Regions from separate parts of the Anaerocolumna sp. AGMB13020 genome, predicted to be linked through region 2. Evidence: riboswitches for the same ligand, from Rfam matches in the RefSeq annotation. Region 2 holds a riboswitch; the other holds the start of a gene.
What was found. Region 2 has a riboswitch for cyclic di-GMP ahead of R2R35_RS14385 (transglutaminase-like domain-containing protein). Riboswitches for the same ligand answer to the same signal wherever they lie in the genome.
Positions count from the first base shown of each region.

Region 1: another riboswitch for cyclic di-GMP. It lies ahead of R2R35_RS16165 (hypothetical protein); the one in region 2 lies ahead of R2R35_RS14385 (transglutaminase-like domain-containing protein).

Region 1 covers NZ_CP136910.1:3,899,867-3,909,580, reverse strand. Annotated here, with positions in the region: gene R2R35_RS16175 (AMP-binding protein) at 1-897, opposite strand, end outside; gene R2R35_RS16170 (3-oxoacyl-[acyl-carrier-protein] synthase III C-terminal domain-containing protein) at 1,082-2,071, opposite strand; gene R2R35_RS16165 (hypothetical protein) at 2,237-2,566, opposite strand; cyclic di-GMP riboswitch class I at 2,651-2,733, opposite strand; gene R2R35_RS16160 (NUDIX hydrolase) at 2,897-3,307, opposite strand; gene R2R35_RS16155 (phospho-sugar mutase) at 3,450-5,177, opposite strand; gene R2R35_RS16150 (response regulator transcription factor) at 5,654-6,337, shown strand; gene R2R35_RS16145 (sensor histidine kinase) at 6,330-7,616, shown strand; gene R2R35_RS16140 (ABC transporter substrate-binding protein) at 7,828-9,714, shown strand, end outside.
Region 2 covers NZ_CP136910.1:3,493,529-3,503,242, reverse strand. Annotated here, with positions in the region: gene rplW (50S ribosomal protein L23) at 1-277, opposite strand, end outside; gene rplD (50S ribosomal protein L4) at 277-897, opposite strand; gene rplC (50S ribosomal protein L3) at 925-1,557, opposite strand; gene rpsJ (30S ribosomal protein S10) at 1,724-2,041, opposite strand; gene R2R35_RS14385 (transglutaminase-like domain-containing protein) at 2,508-3,317, opposite strand; cyclic di-GMP riboswitch class I at 3,331-3,421, opposite strand; gene R2R35_RS14380 (SpaA isopeptide-forming pilin-related protein) at 3,670-9,468, opposite strand.

The sequences.
Region 1 (9,714 bases), 410 kb from region 2:
ATACTGGCTTAAGTCATTGTTTAGCAGGAACTGGAACATGGAGGGGACTCCGTTGAAGACCGTACAGCTATGCTCCGATATTACACTTAACACCTTTTTGGTTTCAAACCGTTCCAGCATAACAATGGACGCGCCATAAAAGAAACCTGCAAGTGTACTTAACACAAAACCAATTACATGAAACAAGGGCAGGCTGAGCAAAACCCTGTCATCCTCATCATATTCCATCCTCTCCCCGGAGACTATGGCATTATTAACGGTTACAAAGTGGCTGAGTACCACACCCTTGGAATTACCTGTGGTTCCAGAGGTATAAAATATATTAAGGGGGTCATGGGTCTTTACCTTGCTCTGCGCTTTCAGCAATAAATCATCCTCTATTCCCTTGCCAAACTCAAGCATTTCGGACAGCAGATATGTACCCGGCAGCACCGTATCATCCAGCACTACCACTGTCTTAAGGCAGGGCAGATTCTCACTGAACAGCTTACCGGGTAGAGCTTCTTTCAGCTCAGGACATATTTCCATTAAGCTTTCTATAAAGCTTACCCCTTTGAAACCCTTGGTTAGAAAAAAAAGCGAGCTTTCTGATTGCTTAAGTGCAAAAAGAAGCTCTGATTTCGTGCTGGCTGTATTTAAGCATACTAAGACAGCCCCAATTTTAGCGGCAGCCAATTCAAGGATTACCCATTCCGGCGAATTTAATGAAAGCACCGCCAGGTGATCACCTTTTTTTACACCCAATGACAACAGACCTTTTGCATACTGATTGGTAAGCCTATGTAAATCTGAAAATGTATAAGTTACTTCCCTTGCTGGAAATACCAACGCTTCTCTTTCGTTATATCGAAGACATTTATCCTCCATTACTTCCGCTAAAGTCCTTGTAATATACATATTTTCTCCCCTCTGTGTGTTCGCACATTTTTATCAGATTGCATTACCCGTGTCCCTCTTGTGTGCTTTCGCACCTTAAATATCATTTGAACGGTAAAAGGTCAGTACTTTAATAACAAAACTTTTAGCACTTGAACCTATATATTATCAACGTCGTCTCGCAACTCTCCAAACATTTGGCTCCTTATAGTTTACATAACAGACCGATATTTTGGGATCCGCAGCCAATCGTCCAGATAATAATATAATCTCCCCGTTTTACCATCCCTCGTTCCATGGACTCATACAGAGTGATAAATGGGCTGCTGGTACCGGTATAACCATACTCATATCCTATGTATAGGCTGTTCTCCTCTTTTATATCCATAAGTTCTCTGATCTTTCTTATATTTATAAGTGCATACTGCGAAAAGCAGAACATTCTGATATCATCTTTCGTTAAACCGTTTCTGTCAAGAAGAGTCTGAATGGATTCAATGGCAGATTCCGGTACATCCTCCGTAGGCGGTGTAAAATCAATGAGCATGTCTGCTTTATTTTCCACATGGAAGATATTTGAGAAGCCGCAGCCAGGAAATAAAGCCACATCCACTCCCTCTGATTTGACAGTACAAACAGAATCTACCAGACCACAGTCCTCCTCTGTCTTTTCAAGGATTACAGCGCAGGCTGCGTCTCCATAATGTCCGTACAGATTCTCTTCCTCTTCGTTTATCATCATATTAATATAATCACAGCCGACAAGAAGGGTTCTGTTTACATGGGGCGTCAGTGCCATATATTTTGCTGCCTGCTCTAAGGCCAGTGCCATGCCACAGCAATTGGAATTCACATCATAACAGATGCATTCCTTTTTACCGCCAATGGCTGCATGTATTTTTATTGAAGTAGGAGGGGCAGTGTACTCCGGCAGCTGGCTGGATAGAATTATCATATCAATATCAGCACCAGTCAGGCCTGTCTTTTCAAGTAATTCATGAGCTGCCTCCAGCGAAAGGGTTAAGGTGCTGCCGCTCTCATCTTCAAACATATACCTTTTATCCCTGCCGATTACATCTTTTAAGAAATGTTCTACTTCTTTTCCTCGTTTACGAAAATGCTCCAGATAAACTTCGTTTTCAACTACCTTCTTACCATGGCTGACTGCCAGCTCTCTAAGTCTAAATTTAACCATATTAATACCATACCTTTCTCCCCATATGCAAAGTTTGGGCCTCTGGCACAAAGCTGCGTGTGATATGTCCTATTCAGACTTCTTTAAAAAAATATAAGTTGAACTAAGTTCCTTCCGGGATTTTCATTTTCCCGGAAAAAACTACAGTTCAACTGCTTTGAAAGCTTATATAATTTCAAAATCCGCAATACCTGCCTCTTTTGCAAGTCTTCTAACCTGCATAGCAAGTATAGCACTGTCTTCCATTCGAAGTGTAACCTTTTTAAAACCTGTCTGCTTATAAAGGACAAAGAAGCCCTTTAATTTCTCTTGTTTATCCGGTGTAATAACACCCATGTTTCTTGCATCCAGCTCCAGATTCACCTGGGCAGGATTTATTTTACTTACTGCCTGCTGGTATGCAGCACCAAAAGCTGCAATATCTTCGTCTCCGAATTTACCATCCAATACGATTTTTAGGGAATTTCCTGATACTGTAACACTAAATTTCTCCATACAATTTCTCCTTTGCAGATTTTCATGAAAGTAGTCCCATGATGAATATACAAAAAAATCCATAGCAAGGCCATGGATTGTAATCATGGTAACCCGGCTGCCATAACAAAAGTCTTAGGCCCGTGGCTTTGCGTCTCCACCTTTCGAAGGATTTGCCTTTTTCATGCTGTTTTATCAGAATTTAATGACATAATAGGGTAAATAATTACCATATAACTCCATTATACCCAAATTAATACAAATATCAAGTATTTCCTTTCTTTTTCTTTTCTAATATATTCCTTTCTTTTTTCTCTGCTTTCTGCCTATTTGCGGAACCCCTTTCCCTTTCTATTTGTCTCCCCTTCCATAAAGCAGCACCTGTTCTAACATATGCCCTATATTCCCTTCTCCTGCAAAACGGGACAGGTCAAAATAATTCTCCGTAATTCCAAGCCATACAAGAGGATTCGCCTCTTCTCGTAACTCAACATCCCGCTTCAGGGTACCGGCATAAACTTCAACATAACAATTCTGGTTATAATAAGTAAAGTCCATCATATGGGAAAGTTCGATGTCATTGTCACTTATACCCGTTTCCTCCAGTAACTCTCGGTAGGCAGCTGTCATTCCTTCTTCTCCTGGTTCGATCTTGCCTCCAACCAGATTATATAATCCCTTATAAGGGTCTTTTTTCCTCTTGCAAAACAACAGTTCCTTACTGTCTGTGCTAAATACCATGATACAATTATATCCCTGCATTGTAATTCCTTTCCTATCTCTAACTATAGTCCAACAAAGAAACCTGGGAGCTTCTGAAATCAATCGTCATGATTCCAGCAATCTGTGCCCGGAAAAGAACTGAACTGCAGAATATTCATATCCTGCAGTCCAGTTCTTTCTATTATTTTATACTGTGTAATACACCCAGTACGGCTGTTTCGATCTCTTTTAATTTACTCTCTGACTTTTCAAGCGTATCTGATTTCGTATAGATATATAGTTTAATCTTTGGTTCTGTACCAGAGGGCCTTAAAGTATACCAGCAGCCATCCTCAAACTTAAACTGGACAGCATCTGTCTTCTCTGTTTCAATGGATGTCTTCTCACCTGTAAGTACATTGGTAGCTTCTGAGAGTTCATAGTCCGTTACCTGTACCAGCTTGGAGCTTCCAATAGAACCTGCATTCTTCTTACGGTATTCTACCATCATTCGCTTGATTCTTTCCTGTCCTTCAATACCTTCCAGGACAATAGAAATGGTATTTTCACGGTAATAACCATATTCTTTATACAATTCGTTTAATACATCGATTAAAGTTTTTCCCTGGCGTTTATAGTAACCTGCCATCTCTGCAAGAATCAGGGTTGCTGCCACACCGTCTTTGTCTCTTAGGTAGCTGCCGATGTTATAACCGATACTTTCTTCATATCCAAATACGTAAGTATATTCCTTCGTACTATCCCAGTCATTTGCCAGTGCGCAGATATTCTTAAAGCCAGTAAGTACGTTAAACATCTTCACGCCATATGCCTCTGCTATGGCACTTCCCATTTCTCCGGTTACAATGGATTTAACCATTGCTGCATTGGCAGGAAGCGTTCCTTTCTCCTTCCTGGAGGTCAAAATATAGTTGATGATAAGGACCCCTACCTGGTTTCCGTTTAAGGCTTCGATTGCTCCCTTGTGAACCACTTCAACTGCAAGCCTGTCACAGTCAGGATCCGTAGCGATTAATACGTCCGCCCCAACAGAAAGAGCCAGTTTCTCGCTTAAGGCAAAGGCTGCATGATCTTCCGGATTGGGATAATCTATGGTCGGGAAGGTACCATCGGGCAGTTCCTGTTCTTTTACTACATGAACGTTAGTGTACCCCATTCTGTCCAGGACTGTACGGACAGGAATGTTACCGGCACCGTTTAAGGGAGTATAGACGATACCAATATTCTTATCCACCTCTTCTTTTCTTAGGGAGATGGACATGGTCTTCTCGTAAAAGCTCTCATCCACTTCTTTATTAATAATATTTAACAAGCCCGCTTTTATAGCTTCTTCTTTTGCAGGAAGTTGTGTTTCTTCAAACAAATCCATCTTACCGATTTCTTCCAGTATCTGATTGGCTATACCGGACTTTATCTGGGAACCCTCTTCCCAATATACTTTATAGCCGTTATATATTTTAGGATTATGGCTCGCGGTAATATTAATCCCTGCCGCACAACCGTAATAACGGACTGCGTAGGATAATTCCGGAGTAGGTCTTAAGGAATCGAACAGGTACACCTTGATTCCCATGCTGTTAAATATCAGGGCACACATTTCAGCAAACTCAGGGGACATTATACGGCAGTCATGTGCAATTGCAACACCCTTTTTTGCAAATTCTTCTCCTTGTTTCTTAATAACTTTACCCAGTGCTTTTGTTGCTCTTCCTACAACGTAGCGGTTCATACGATTGGTACCTGCCCCAAGTATTCCTCTAAGACCAGCGGTACCAAAGGATAAATCACAGTAGAAACGGTCCTTGATATCCTCCTCTTTATCTTTGATACTGTTAAGTTCTTCTTTTAAATCTGCATCTAAAGTGGATATTCCCAGCCATTTTTCATATTCGTTTCTGTAATCTTTCATCTTACTATAGAACCGGCTTAAGCCAGTTCATTCTCCTTTCTGTATGAGATATAAGCTGAACATTTAACTATACTCAACTTATTTTATTCTTCCAAAAGTTACATGCCTTTCTTTTCTATTTTACTCTATCAAATGTTTTTGGACAATACATTTTCGATGGTTTCAGGAAGTTTTGTATCCGGAGCATCAACAGGAATTCAATACCTGCCAAGGTTTCGTATCGTGCATTTAATTCCATCAGGCACTATTAGATTACCCTTAAATAGCAGCTATTATTATAAGGTTATTCGTAGTCACCAAAAGCAATTATACCCTAATCTTCCTTTTCATCTCCCCCAGTTTATGCTAATATAAGGTTAATTATATCTACCATTTAAAGAAAGAGGAATATTGGTGGAATATGTACTATTAAACTTTCTATTTTACAATATTCCGCTTTACAGGTAATTAAAAGCAACGAAAGGAGTTTTTGTTTTATGAGAATTTTATTAATAGAAGACGATGCCGAGCTCTGTAAGGCTATTGAAGTTCATCTGAAAAAAGAATGCTACCAGACGGATATCTGCAATAGCGGCGCTGATGCTATGTATTATATAGAGAAATTTACCCATGATGTTATTGTACTGGACAGAATGCTTCCGGGCAGAGATGGCCTTTCACTGCTAAATGATCTGCGAGAACAGGGGATTACTACTCCTGTTATCATGGTTACTGCTATGAATGGTATCAATGACCGGATTGATGGCCTTGACGGAGGTGCTGATGATTATCTGGTGAAGCCTTTTGCCATGGACGAATTGATGGCAAGAATACGTGCGCTCTTAAGACGACCCAGAAAAATTGAAAATTCCCAGTGTCTTACCTGTGGCGATCTGAGTTTAGACGCCTCCACCTATGTAGCGGCAAAGGGCGAGAAGAAGCTTTCCTTGTCCAAAAGAGAAGGTGCACTCCTTGAATTTATGCTGCTCAATAAAGATAATATCCTAACCCGAGAGCAGATTCTTAACCGGGTCTGGGGCTTAAATGATTTCGTTGAAGAAGGTAACTTAGATAATTACATCTATTTCCTTAGAAGGCGATTAAAAGCATTGGACACCACTGTTTCCATAAAGACCGTCCATGGAATCGGCTACCGATTGGAGTATCAAACCCATGCTTAATTCATTGAAAAAGAAGCTGATATTACTCTATACGACTTCAACAGGATTTATTCTGACGGCCACTCTACTCTTTGTCATGCTGAATAATAATCAGCAGTTAATAAAGGATAAGTACTTTAATTTTCGGAGCAACTTTTCCACTGTATCCAAAAATGTACAGATGGACAACAGCTTCAGCCACCTATGGCTGTCTCAGCTGGAAACGAAAAATCATTTTATCATACATATAGAGGATAATGGAATTCCTCTTTTATTTCATGGCGCTTTTGCTCCGCTTACTGACCGAAATATCCTCATACAGAAGCTGAAAAAAGCTGCGGAGGAGGATACAATAGATACCGCTTCAAGACCCGTGTCTTTAAGCGAAGTGGAAAGCAGGACCTATGAAATAAAAGGAAATTCCAGAGAACGTTATCTGGGTGCTGTATTTGTAGTACCCGTTGGAAAGGGGGTTCGAAGTCTGGTTCTGCTTCAGCCACTGGATATCTCCGCCTTTCTTAATCCAGGGCAAATAATATTTCTTATCCTCACGGATGTTCTTGGTATCGGTGCCTTATTCCTCGTTAGTTATTGGATCGTAGGCAAGTCCTTAAAACCCGTGGAAGAGAGCAGACGGCAACAGACAGAATTCATAGCTGCTGCCTCTCATGAGCTGAAATCACCACTTGCGGTTATTCGCGCCAGTCTCTCAGCCGCCAGAATCGATGAAGAGAATTCTCCCCACTATCTGGGCAATATAGATAAGGAATGCAGCCGTATGGCAGGTTTGATAGAAGACATGCTGTTACTTGCCGCATCAGATGCCAAACACTGGCAGTTAAAGAGGGAACTTCTGGATATGGATACCCTGTTAATAGAAACCTATGACCTCTTCTACCCTTTTCTGAAAGAAAAATCCATGGAACTGAAGCTGTTGCTGGAAGATGAAATGCTTCCCGGAATCCAGGGTGACAAAGAACGGATAATGCAGATTCTGGCCGTTCTTATCGATAATGCTGCCGCTTATTCCAGAGAAGGTGACACTGTTATTATCAGAGCCTATACGAAGAAAAAAAGGCTATTTATAGAAATCGAAGATCATGGCAGCGGTATACCGGAGGGTAAGAAAAAAGAGGTATTCTTACGTTTCTATCGAGGTGACAGCTCAAGACAGGATAAAAGCCATTACGGACTGGGACTGAGCATTGCAAAGGAGCTTGCAGAAATGCAGGATGGTGCGCTGACCCTTAACGATACCCCGGGAGGCGGTGCTACCTTTCTTCTCTCCCTTCCTTTCTAGTTCCCCTCTTTCCCCCTTATTGACCTTACAACAAAGCCCTGTAAATCGGTATTACCATTACCGGCTTACAGGGTATTATTTTAACAGTGTTTTTATTTTAAAGATTATTTAGAGATTTGCCTGCTATCCTGTCTGTGAAACGGATAATTTATAAGGTTGAATAAAAACAGATTTTTATATTCAGCTTTTATAGAAAGAAAGGTATATGAAAATGAAGAAGAAATTACTCGCTTACCTCCTCCTGCTAGTCCTTGCCGTCTCCTCTCTTTATGGCTGCAGCAGTACAAAACAGGAGGACAACAAGACAATTAAGAAATCAGCCGATGCAACCACAGAAGAAGAAAAAGGCAGATATATTGAGTACCCTGTTGCTTTACCTGAAATGCCTTCCTCCGAAACCCCTACGAGGGTAGTTCGAAATAAGGAGAAACAATTTGAAACTTATTCCTATGATACCGAGAAGTCAAGCTACAAGCGCTACATTTTAAAAGCTGATCAGACCTGGGAGACCGGGGAAGCCGGTTGGTTAAATAGTAAGGATTTAAAAGGGTATACTCTAAATACATTATGTATCGGTGAAGATGGGAATCTATATGCTGCCTTAACTAATTATAACAACGATCCTTCTAGCTGCAAGCTTTACAAATCCAGCGATAACGGTTTAACCTCTGCAGAAATACCATTGACCTACCTGACAGAACCAGCTTACACAGGTGACGACCAAACCTTTTATCCCTATATAGAAAAAATGCAGGTGCTAAAAGACGGCACCCTTGTGCTCTCCGATATGTGGAAATCCAATACTCTTTTACTATATTCTCAGGAAGGTAAAGCCCTTGGAACTGTTCCTATAGACAGCCAGAAAAGCTTTATAGCCGCTGATAATACCATTATAGCTGCGAGTGATAACAGTTCTCAGATTATTTTTTATGATGCCTTAACCGGCAAAATAACAAAAACCCTTGATTATACTTTTCAACCCAACGGTGTAGCCTATGCTCTAAGAAGTGACGGAACCCTATTAACAGGCGATTCCGAAGGAATTCACCGGATGCTTTCTGAGGGTACCCTCTGGGAAATTCCTGTTGATGGCTCCATAACTTCCATGAGTATGCCCTCTCGTTATATAGAGAACGTCTATGTGGGAGAGTTGGACCCAGAGGATTACTACTGTGTATTCTCAGAAAGCAATATAGGCTTAAGCCTTATTCACTACGTCTACGACAAAGAAGCTTCCGCTGTTCCCCAAAATCAGATTACTCTATATTCCCTGAGAGAAAATGCAACTATCCGGCAGGCTATCTCGCTTTTTCAACAGAAGAATCCTGACAGCAGAATTAATTATGTAGTTGCTATGGGAAATGAAGGTGGAAATTTATCTGATTACATACGTGCGCTTAATACAGAATTATTAGCCGGTAACGGTGCAGATATTATTCTGCTGGACGGCTTGCCTGCACAGTCCTACATCGATAAGGGAGTACTGGCAGATATTTCGGATGTCCTGAAACCCTTGACAGAGGATGGACGCCTTCTTTCAAACATTGCAGAAAGCTATACAAAAGATGGGGCCATCTATCAGATGCCTATTCGTTTCGCCATTCCCTTGATAATAGGTCCTCCCGAAGTATTGACTTCAATATCCAGCCTAAGTACACTGATCGATACTGCTGAGGGCTCCGGCAAACCTTTTATGGATTCCTATATTCCTGAGAAGCTGGTTAATGACTTTCTGGCTCTTTATGGAGAAGATTTCTTTAAGGACAACAAACTTTCTGAGGACGACTTCAAAGAATTCCTCGAAAACATAAAAAGACTGACAGACAACATTGGAAAAATTTCCAAGGAGGAATATGATCAAACGGTTGCTCCGGAGTCTTACCTTTTCCGGAGTTCCATGAACTATGTTCCTTTAACAGCCGGTAAAACACTTGCCGTATACGCTCAGATCAGTGATATAACTGACTCAATGATGCCCTTTGCTTTGGCAAAAGAAACGAACCTTGCCTATAGTTCCTTGAACAACACTTTCCTGCCAAGCGGAATTATAGGTCTTAACAAAGCCAGTAAGAATCCAGAAACTGCAAAAGCCTTCCTG
Region 2 (9,714 bases):
TTTCAGGGCTGTCAGCAGTTAACTGAACGATAGCCTTCTTAACCTTTGATGTCTTACCGGAAGTATTTCCACGTCTGCGGTTCTTTCCGTCAAGGTTCATAGTGTTGACACTAACAACCTTTGTTCCTGCGAACATTTTCTCAACCGCTTCTTTTATCTGGTTCTTTGTAGCGCTGGGAGCTACAGAGAAAGTGTATTTCTTTTCGGACATAGAGTTCATGCTCTTTTCCGTTATGATCGGTTTTAAAATCACATCATAAAATTTTAAATCAGCCATTATGCGTACACCTCCTCGATTTTTGCCACCGCATCCTTGGTGAGTACCAGTGTATCATACTTTAAGATATCATATACATTGATAGTTCCAGGAATTGCTGTAAGCACAGTGGGGATATTTCTTGCAGAGAGAACTACTTTCTCATCCTTTTCGCCAAGAACTACCAGTGCTTTATTTACCTTTAAGTTATCAAGAACCTTAACGAATTCTTTGGTCTTGATTCCGCTGAATGTTAATTCATCTAATACTACGATTTTCTTCTCTTCTACTCTGGAAGTTAAAGCAGATTTAAGAGCAAGCTGCTTCTCTTTCTTGTTCATTTTGAAGGAATAATCTCTGGGCTTGGGAGCGAATACGATACCGCCGCCCTTCCACTGAGGTGATCTTGTTGAACCCTGTCTTGCATGACCGGTTCCCTTCTGTCTCCAAGGTTTTCTTCCGCCACCGCTTACTTCTGCACGGGTTTTGGCGCTCTGTGTACCCTGACGTTTATTAGCCAGCTGCTGAACAACTGCCATATGAACTAAATGATCGTTAACTTCTACTCCGAAGACTGCATCGTTAAGTTCGATAGAACCAACTTCTTTGCCTTCCATATTATAAACAGATACGTTTGCCATCTGTGTCGTCCTCCTTTCTCAAAGCTTCTAGTTTGCCTTTACGGTATTCTTTAACATTACTAAAGATTTCTTAGGTCCGGGTACGGCACCTTTTACTAAAATAATGTTCTTGTCAGCATCAATTTTAACAATTTCCAAATTCTGAACTGTTACTTTTACATGACCCATATGTCCAGGCATGTGCTTACCCTTGAATACACGTCCGGGTGTTGTAGCAGCACCGTTGGAACCGGCATGTCTGTGGAATTTGGAACCGTGAGCCATAGGTCCTCTGGACTGACCATATCTCTTAATTGCGCCTTGGAATCCCTTACCTTTTGATTTAGCAGTAGCATCAATCTTGTCACCTTCTGCGAAGATGTCAGCTTTGATTTCTTGTCCTACTGTATAATCAGCAGCATTCTCAAACTTGAACTCTTTAAGATGTTTTTTGTTTGCAACACCTGCTTTTGCAAAGTGTCCTTTTCTAGGCTTGTTTACTAATACTTCACGGATGTCGCCGTATCCAACCTGAACAGCTGCATATCCGTCATTTTCAATTGTTTTAACCTGTGTTACAACGCAAGGTCCTGCCTGTAATACAGTAACGGGAATAAGGCTTCCGTTTTCATTGAAAATCTGAGTCATTCCGACTTTTGTAGCTAATATTGCTTTTTTCATTTCTTGCACCTCCTGTTTAATCTACAGCGGATTACACCATGTAACAGCTGCAACATGTGCATTGTACTGCGTGCAATCATCCTAGATGGTCTACCTTGGTGCGGATTCCTGTGAACCCTTCCCTATATATAAACCCTAAAGGATTTTCATTACTTCTGTTGTTTGATTACTTTGTTTTCATCTTGATGTCGATGTACACACCGGCGGGCATTTCTAATCTTGATAAAGAATCTACCGTTTTCTGTGTAGGTGTGATGATATCGATTAATCTCTTGTGAGTTCTCTGCTCGAACTGCTCTCTTGAATCCTTGTATTTGTGTACCGCTCTAAGAATTGTTACTACTTCCTTCTTAGTAGGTAGGGGTACGGGTCCACTCACCTTTGATCCTGTCTTTTTTACAGTCTCGATGATTTTCGCAGCTGACTGATCGATTAACTGATGATCATACGCTTTCAATGTAATCCTCATTACTTGACTTGCCATAAAAAAAGTCGCCTCCTTTTCGCACTTAATTGCAGTACGACAAGCGGTGACTGTACACTTGGCCGTGTGTGTCCCGTTCATAAGGTCCTTAAAAGGCTCACCAAAGCTAGGAAGCCGATCCCTTAAGGGTAACTCACACGAATCTGCTCGGAATCGCAGAATCTTAATTTGTACAGTGACTTGTCGCCAGTTTCATAACTTGACATTCGCTCCACGGAAAACCTACATATGTATGTAGCAACCTCACGTTTCTACGCTATCAATGTCACAACAGTACTAATTATACTATAGTAAAATCAATAATGCAAGGTATTTTTTTAGATTTTTTTTAATTTTTTCAACAATTTATGCAGATATTTTTTTCCAATAAAAAAGAGTATCTGCAAATAGGGGTAATTTATCCGCAGTACTCTTTTTCAATATATTGTTATAGGAAGAAAGAACAAACTTTTTAAATCAATACCAGTTAGTATTGTCTGTCGGCTGAATAATGTCCAGCATCTTTAGAAAGGGTGCTGATGCTTTTTGCTGTCTTTCCGGCATCGAGTGTCGTATCTACAAGGATCCAGGACTTCTTATCACTTAAATATACCTGATTCCAGGAATGATACTCCGTTACATCAGAGGATGATCCCATAAGTACTTTAACGGGTACTCCTATGCTTCTTAACATAGAGGCGAACAAAACGGAATAGTCATAGCAGATTCCGAGATTGGTTTTAAATATATCATTTACAGAAGGAATATAACCAGCTTCTACGGTACGGGCTTTCTTCGTGTCATACTTGACATTCTTAACGATGTAATTATAGATTGCCAGTACTTTTTCTGAATCCGTTTTGGCATTCTCCGTTAGTTTCTCTGCTTTTGCAACTGCCTTCATATCCGACTGCCAATAAACCACGGTGTTACTCTGAAGATAAATTGATTTACCGTTATCCGTATTGTATTCTACCGTTTCTTCGGCTGCCTTACGATATTTGTTTCCTTCAACATGAAGAAGAATTTCAACTCTATAGCTTCCGTTTCCTGATTGAAGAGGAAGCCTCATTCCATCTTTCAGATCATATATGTATTGCGTGTCTTTTTTTGTTACTCTTACTTTTGCAAGAGCCTTGGCATCTATTTGGTAGTTTACTGTTACGATTCCTTTTTCTAATTCACTCTTGTCAAGAAAAGAATCCGCTGCCTTTGCAGTAATAGAATATCCTGCTGTACTTATTAAAAATACTGCTATTAATAGAAACAATACACTTTTTCTTAAAAAATTATACACAAAAAACTCCCCTTTCGGTAACTGGCTGCCAGCTTATGCTCTGCATAAGTTAAGGCCCTCTAGCTTTGCGTCACCAGCTTTCGCTGGTTTTGCCTTTATCGGTGGAAAGCACCGAGCATCTACAAGTTTCAAAAAAATATTTTGTAGAAATATGACGTATATTTTATGACTACATTATAACACAGGCTGTTATAATTTGGTATAGTAAATTTGACTAGATTTATATTTCCTTTTACTACACAGATATACAGGATGTTTTATCTTTCTAACTTTTTTTATAAAAGCAATGCCACTGACCCAGCATCCTATTATTGCTTCAATCAGTGGCATTGCTTCTTTCTATTTTTGATTTTTATTCAATATCTTCTTTTTTCTTAACTCTAATAAATGCGATACCACCGGCTGCAATACCTATTAATGCAATAGGTAACAGCCCCATAGGAAACTCTTCTCCCGTCTTAGGCACCTTAACTCCTTCCGGGTCTTCCGCTTCAGAATCTCCCGTAACACCGCCTTTGGGAACTTCATTTACATCAATTTCTATGAGCACTTCCTCTTCCGTTCCGTCAGGATGTTTTATTACTATTGTAAAATCGTCTTTTCCTGTAAAGTCCTTATCCGGTATATAACTCCAATTTCCATCTTTATCAACGGTAGCTTTACCGTTGTCAGGTTTCTTTGTTATAGAAGGTTTACCACCATCAGGTACTGGTATCTTTCCACCTTTTGGTGTGTTTTCCGGCGTAAGCTCAATAATTGGCTCCTTGGTTGGTGTTGGCTCGGGATTAACCGTAGGCGTCGGCGTCTTGGTAGGCACCGGTGTCACACTCGGTGTCGGTGTAGGGATTGGCGTCGGTGTTGGCGTTGGTGTGCCTGGCTGTCCGGGCGTTATAATAATATCGGGTATGTATAGCTGGTTTTCCACCTCAATTGTAAATACAATACTGGTATTGTCTATTCTTACTGTATTTGTCCTGGTATCCAATATATACCCCTGAGGAGCTTTCGTTTCCTTCACCAGATACTCTCCGAACTTAAGCCCCGTAAGAACTGCTGTTCCATCATTTCCGGTCTTAAGGATTTCTATGGTACCATCCGGAGCTGTTACTGTGAACTCTGCTCCTTCCAATAATTTTGTCTTATCACTTCTGTCCAGCTTGCGAATAATCAACGTTCTGAGGATATCATTTTCTACCGTTACTGTTATCTGCAAAGGCGAACCAACCTTTATCTCTATATCCGTTTCATTGGCAGTTGGTGTTATATACCCTTCTGGTGCCTTGATCTCTATCAGTTTATAATCACCAAGCAGCAAATTGGGAATGACCGCAATCCCATTGTCATCCGTCTTAATGTTATCCGCTACCTTTTTACCGTCTTTCCATAACTCAAATTCCGCATTTTTTAGTACAATTCCTTCCTCTTCTGCATCAACCTTGATAACCTTAATGGAACGGTAGACTTCATTACCAATGGAAGGCAGTATCGTGTCGTAATCTGTATCATGGGTTATCTCAATGAAGGTAACCGGATTGTCCGGGAGTTTATAACCTTCCGGTGCTTTGGTTTCTACCAGTCTGTAGCTGCCGACCTTCAGTCCTGATATTATAATCTCACCCTTGCTGTCTGTCGTATACGTACCTATAAGTACATTATCTGCATCATAAAGTTTGAATTCTGCCCCTTGAAGTGTCTTGTCAGGTTCCTCCGAATCAACTTTGATAATTTTAATTGTCTTTAGAGATGCATTTTTGATAACTTTGGTTATTATATTGTCCAGGCTGTCATCGGAAGATAAATCTTCTGCTGCATTTATTATGATTGCAGTCTCTGTATTCTGGGGCAGCTGATAGCCCTCCGGCGCAGTTATTTCTACTAACTTGTAAGTGCCATTTACCAGACCGGGAATCGATACTATTCCATTGCTGTCACTGGAGTAGGTATCGCCAATTTGCTGGTTCGCAGAATCATAGAGCTTGAATACAGCTCCGAATAATTTCTTAGAACTATTTTCTTTATCTTCTTTAACTATTTTTAATGACTTTTTACTCTCGTTTTTAATAACCTTGGTTATGATATTATCTAAGCTGCCATCAGAGGATTGATCAACTGCAGCGTCAATTACTATTGTAGTTTCTGTATCCGGGGGCAGCTGATAACCCTCCGGTGCCGTTATTTCTACCAATTTGTAGATACCGTTTATAAGTCCGAAAATCACCACTATTCCATTGCTGTCACTGGAGTAGGTATCACCAATCTGCTGATTCCCAGAATCATAAAGCTTGAATACAGCTCCGGATAATTTCTTTGAGTCCGTATCCTTATCCTCTTTTATTACCTTTAAGGACTTCTTGCTTTCGTTCCTGATTGTAAAGACCAAAGGATTCACAGTTTCAGATTGGATTTCAATAACTTCAGATTCCACCTCCAGGGGCAGCTGATAACCGTTTGGTGCCGCTGTTTCTATTAACTTGTAATTTCCATACTCCAGCCCGTTAAACAACAGCTCTCCATTTGTATTGGTTGCTTTTTCATCTATAACAGTTTCTGTACTGTCAGACTCAATTTTTACAAGTTTGAATTTGGCTCCTACCAGTTTCTTGCTGCTTTGGTCCAAATCTACCTTGACTACCTTGATACCCTTTTTGGCCTCATTAATAATGTCTTTTACTACGCTTTTATTTGTGGAGTTAACCGTTATTTCATATTCTGTATTGTTTGAATAATAACCTCCGGGGGGTGTCAGTTCTCTTAAATAATAGGTTCTGTAGGATAGTCCCTGATAAACAAGGATGCCGTTTGTCGTCTGCTGGCTGCTGCCGCTGATAACCGTCTTTGTACCATTCAGGTAATAATAAAGCTCAAATTCAGCATTTGAGGAGGTTATGAGAGCTCCCGTATCCTTATCCCTTTTATTAATGGTTATTTTTCCTTTATTGGTGGTACCTCCACCTGTACCAAAGGCTGTTTGAGTAACTGAAAAGCCGGAACCATTATTGGCACTGCTGGTCTTTGATACTCCAGTTCCTGTCAGTTTCGCAGAATTTTTGATTACTCCGGTTTTAGCGGTTACCACCGTCTTATATTCTATCTCATATTTGGAGGTTATCGTACTGCTAAAGATAACCGTTAAGTTCCATTCTCCTGCATTGCTGCCTGCAACACTGATTAAGGTATATTCACCGGAGGCAGGATCGACAATTTCTCTCGTTCCGGTATTTATATTCGTAATCTTATATACTTTAAGGCTGTCATTTAAGTATACATGGCCACTGCTTATCACATCAGTGAAGATTGCATTCTGCACTTCCGAAAGACTCTTATTCAATGCCACTTTCCAATTGATTTCATCATCCGGGTATACCTTCATATTAGAATCTACATCTGTTGCTGCTTTCTCAACAAAATTATTATAATCAGGATATGAAACCTTTGCTTCATAAGATGCAGATGAGGCGCCTTTTATTACAGTAGCCTTATTGTTGTAGTTTGCTTTTGAAAGTCCGTCAATCTTCGTTTTATACTCAATAACATAAGGATCTTGAGGATTCTTTGTTATAGTAACCTTAAAACCCAGTCCATTCTCATAAGGTTCCAGAGTATAGTCGGTATCTTTAATCAGGGCAATACCATCCTTTACGGTATTTCCCGAAGCATCCAATTTATACTTTGTTACTATAAAAGAGTCTTCGAGAAGGTGCTGTCCGCTGTCATAGGTATCCTCAATAACAATGTTACTGCCTTTATCAACGGAGAGATAGTTGGTATATATCTTCCAGCCTATTTCCCTTTTCTGTCTGTCGAGAGTTCCTTCTTTTTTACCATTATTAAAGGCTGTATCAGACAATCCGTAAGAAGCAGTGTATACACCATCTATGGTTTCTTCTTCGGCTTTTCCGGAAAATACTGCCTGGTTTTCATAGGTTTTATCTGTATTGATAATAATGTTCGGCGTATTCTGATCAAAGGTGGTCTTATAATATATATAATAATCTGCCCCTGACCAGGCAGCTCCTTTTAATTTCAGAACAAATCCATATTGATAACCAGTCACCTCATCCGGACCGGTTGCTGGCTCTATGGTATAATCTGTTCCTTCGACCAGAGGTGTCGTAGCAGTACCTCTTTGCAATCTCAGGGTATCTTTAAGAAATACCATTCCATTTTTGGGGAAAGTATCTGATATGGTCAATTCTGTAACATTTCTCTTTACAGGTTTCACCGTAATCTGCCAGCTCATGGTTTTGGCATCATAATTGATACCGTCATAGGTTATGCTGTCATAGGTTTTACTTCCTAAGGTTCCTTTTATGTATGAATTTGCAATAGTTGGAGCTATAGAAACATCCTTAGACAATTCCTCCGTCGTTCCGGGTCCTACTCCGGTTCCAACACCACTCAGCCAGGCTTTGTTATGAAAAGTTTTACCATAATACTCTTTCTCAACTGTTGTTGTATAGGTTATGGAATAGGAAGATGTAATATCTCCAAGGCTAATGGTGAACTTACCGTCTTCATCGGCATTATAAGTGAAGGCAGGTGTTGCTCCTTTTGAATCCTTTACACTTAAACTTCCGGCAACCAAAGTTAATCCGGCCGGCAGCTGGTCGTGTATTACAGCGCCTTTAATAGGATGATTCGCAGCATTTGCTACGATAGTCCACTTAATCTGCTTAACAGAGTAATTAACTGTTGCTGCTGCTGTTTTCGTCAACAGCTCACTTCTGTTTATATTTACAGAGGTTTCTGATTCTCCGGCAAACACCCCGCTGTCAGTCAGTATTGCTTTGTTCTTGGCCTGAACCGTTGCATTATTATCTTCCCAATAATAGTTCTCACCATAAATTACGGAAGCGTCGTAAACAATTCGATAGGCACCTTCCTTTAAGTCACCTAAGGTAATCGGAAACTGCAGATTACCATCCTCATCAAGGGTATTAAGGGACTTGATATCTGGTGTCACCTCTGTCCCCTGGCTCCAGCTGCTTCCGCTTTTTACAAGTTTATATACCTTAATGGTATTATTCTTTATTGTCTGGTTATCAGATATTACTTCCTGAATAGCTGCTCCCGTAACAATGGATTCCGCTTTGTTTACATTAATTTCCCAATGTACTGTCTTGGCATCCGTTCCGCTGACTGTTCCAAATTTCTCAACCATGGCACTGCGAACAAACGCATTGATGGTTTTAGAAGCACTGTCAAGTTCTGTCTCACCGTTATATAATACCGCATTATTTGTATAGGAGGTCTGTGCATAACTGGTAATTTTGGTTTTGTATACTATACGGTACGCTTTCCCTTTTATTTGCCCCAGGGGCACAGAAAATCCATTTTCTTCGATTACCGGTGTCACAGGACTTTCTGCACCAGGCGTCAAGTCCCCATAATATCCTACAGAAAGGGGGTACATTTTAACACTATCCGGTACCAGCTGAAGCCCCGCCGGTATGGTATCCTTAAATATTGCATTGTCAATATCCTCAAGGGAGGTGTTTAAATCAACCGTCCAGGTTACTTCCTTGGCATTAAGCGCTTCATGGGTTTCTGTTTTTGTTATAAGATCGGTCCCGCCCGCCGGCTTAACGGTCAAACTGAAATTCAAACTCTCCATAAACTCAAACTGAACCAGCTGAGTAGTATCTTCTTCAAATTTCGTAAGATCAAACTTAAGCATGATTCCTACGGTTCCGCTTCTTTCTTCCTCATAATCTCCGCCATCCTGCAAAACTTCGTTAAATTGCAGTTTTAGATATCCCGTATCCTTATCAAAGAGGAAGGTACCTATTACGGTACTGTTGTCTGAGGCAATTAAATTTCCTGATGCAGTTGCAATAGGCTTAAATACCTCCGGAATCTTGACCTGTGCATAATCGCCGCTCAGCAATTCCTTCTCATCAGGGATTTTCCAGTAAAACATTAATCCAACTTCAGTACTCTCCGTTATTTCCAACGGTTTATCCAGAGGCAGCAGATCCTCCGGATTGGCAGTCTTGGTCATTACTACCTGAGTAAATATATTTCCCAGATCCGGATTATGTTCTGCCTTTACGTTACCTAACCCAAATCCCTGAAGCGGTATATTGGATATAAGACTTAAAATCAAAATTACAACCAGTATTTTCTTGATTTTCTCAAACATATTCTTCATTCAATTCCTCCTTATTTCTTTATGTTTTGAGTTTAGTGGAATATTAAATTCTTTGGACCACCTACTTTTTCTTTATAGATTATTCCCTTATGTAACTGACGCTTCCTTTCTTATCCCTCCTATGAAATATGTTAAAAGTGTTATAATCTCCATCTTATGTAAAATTATTATATCTTTTCATTCTGAACAAATTCTAAACAAATAGTAATAGTAATCTATACTATTACTATTTCCAATAAAAAAAGT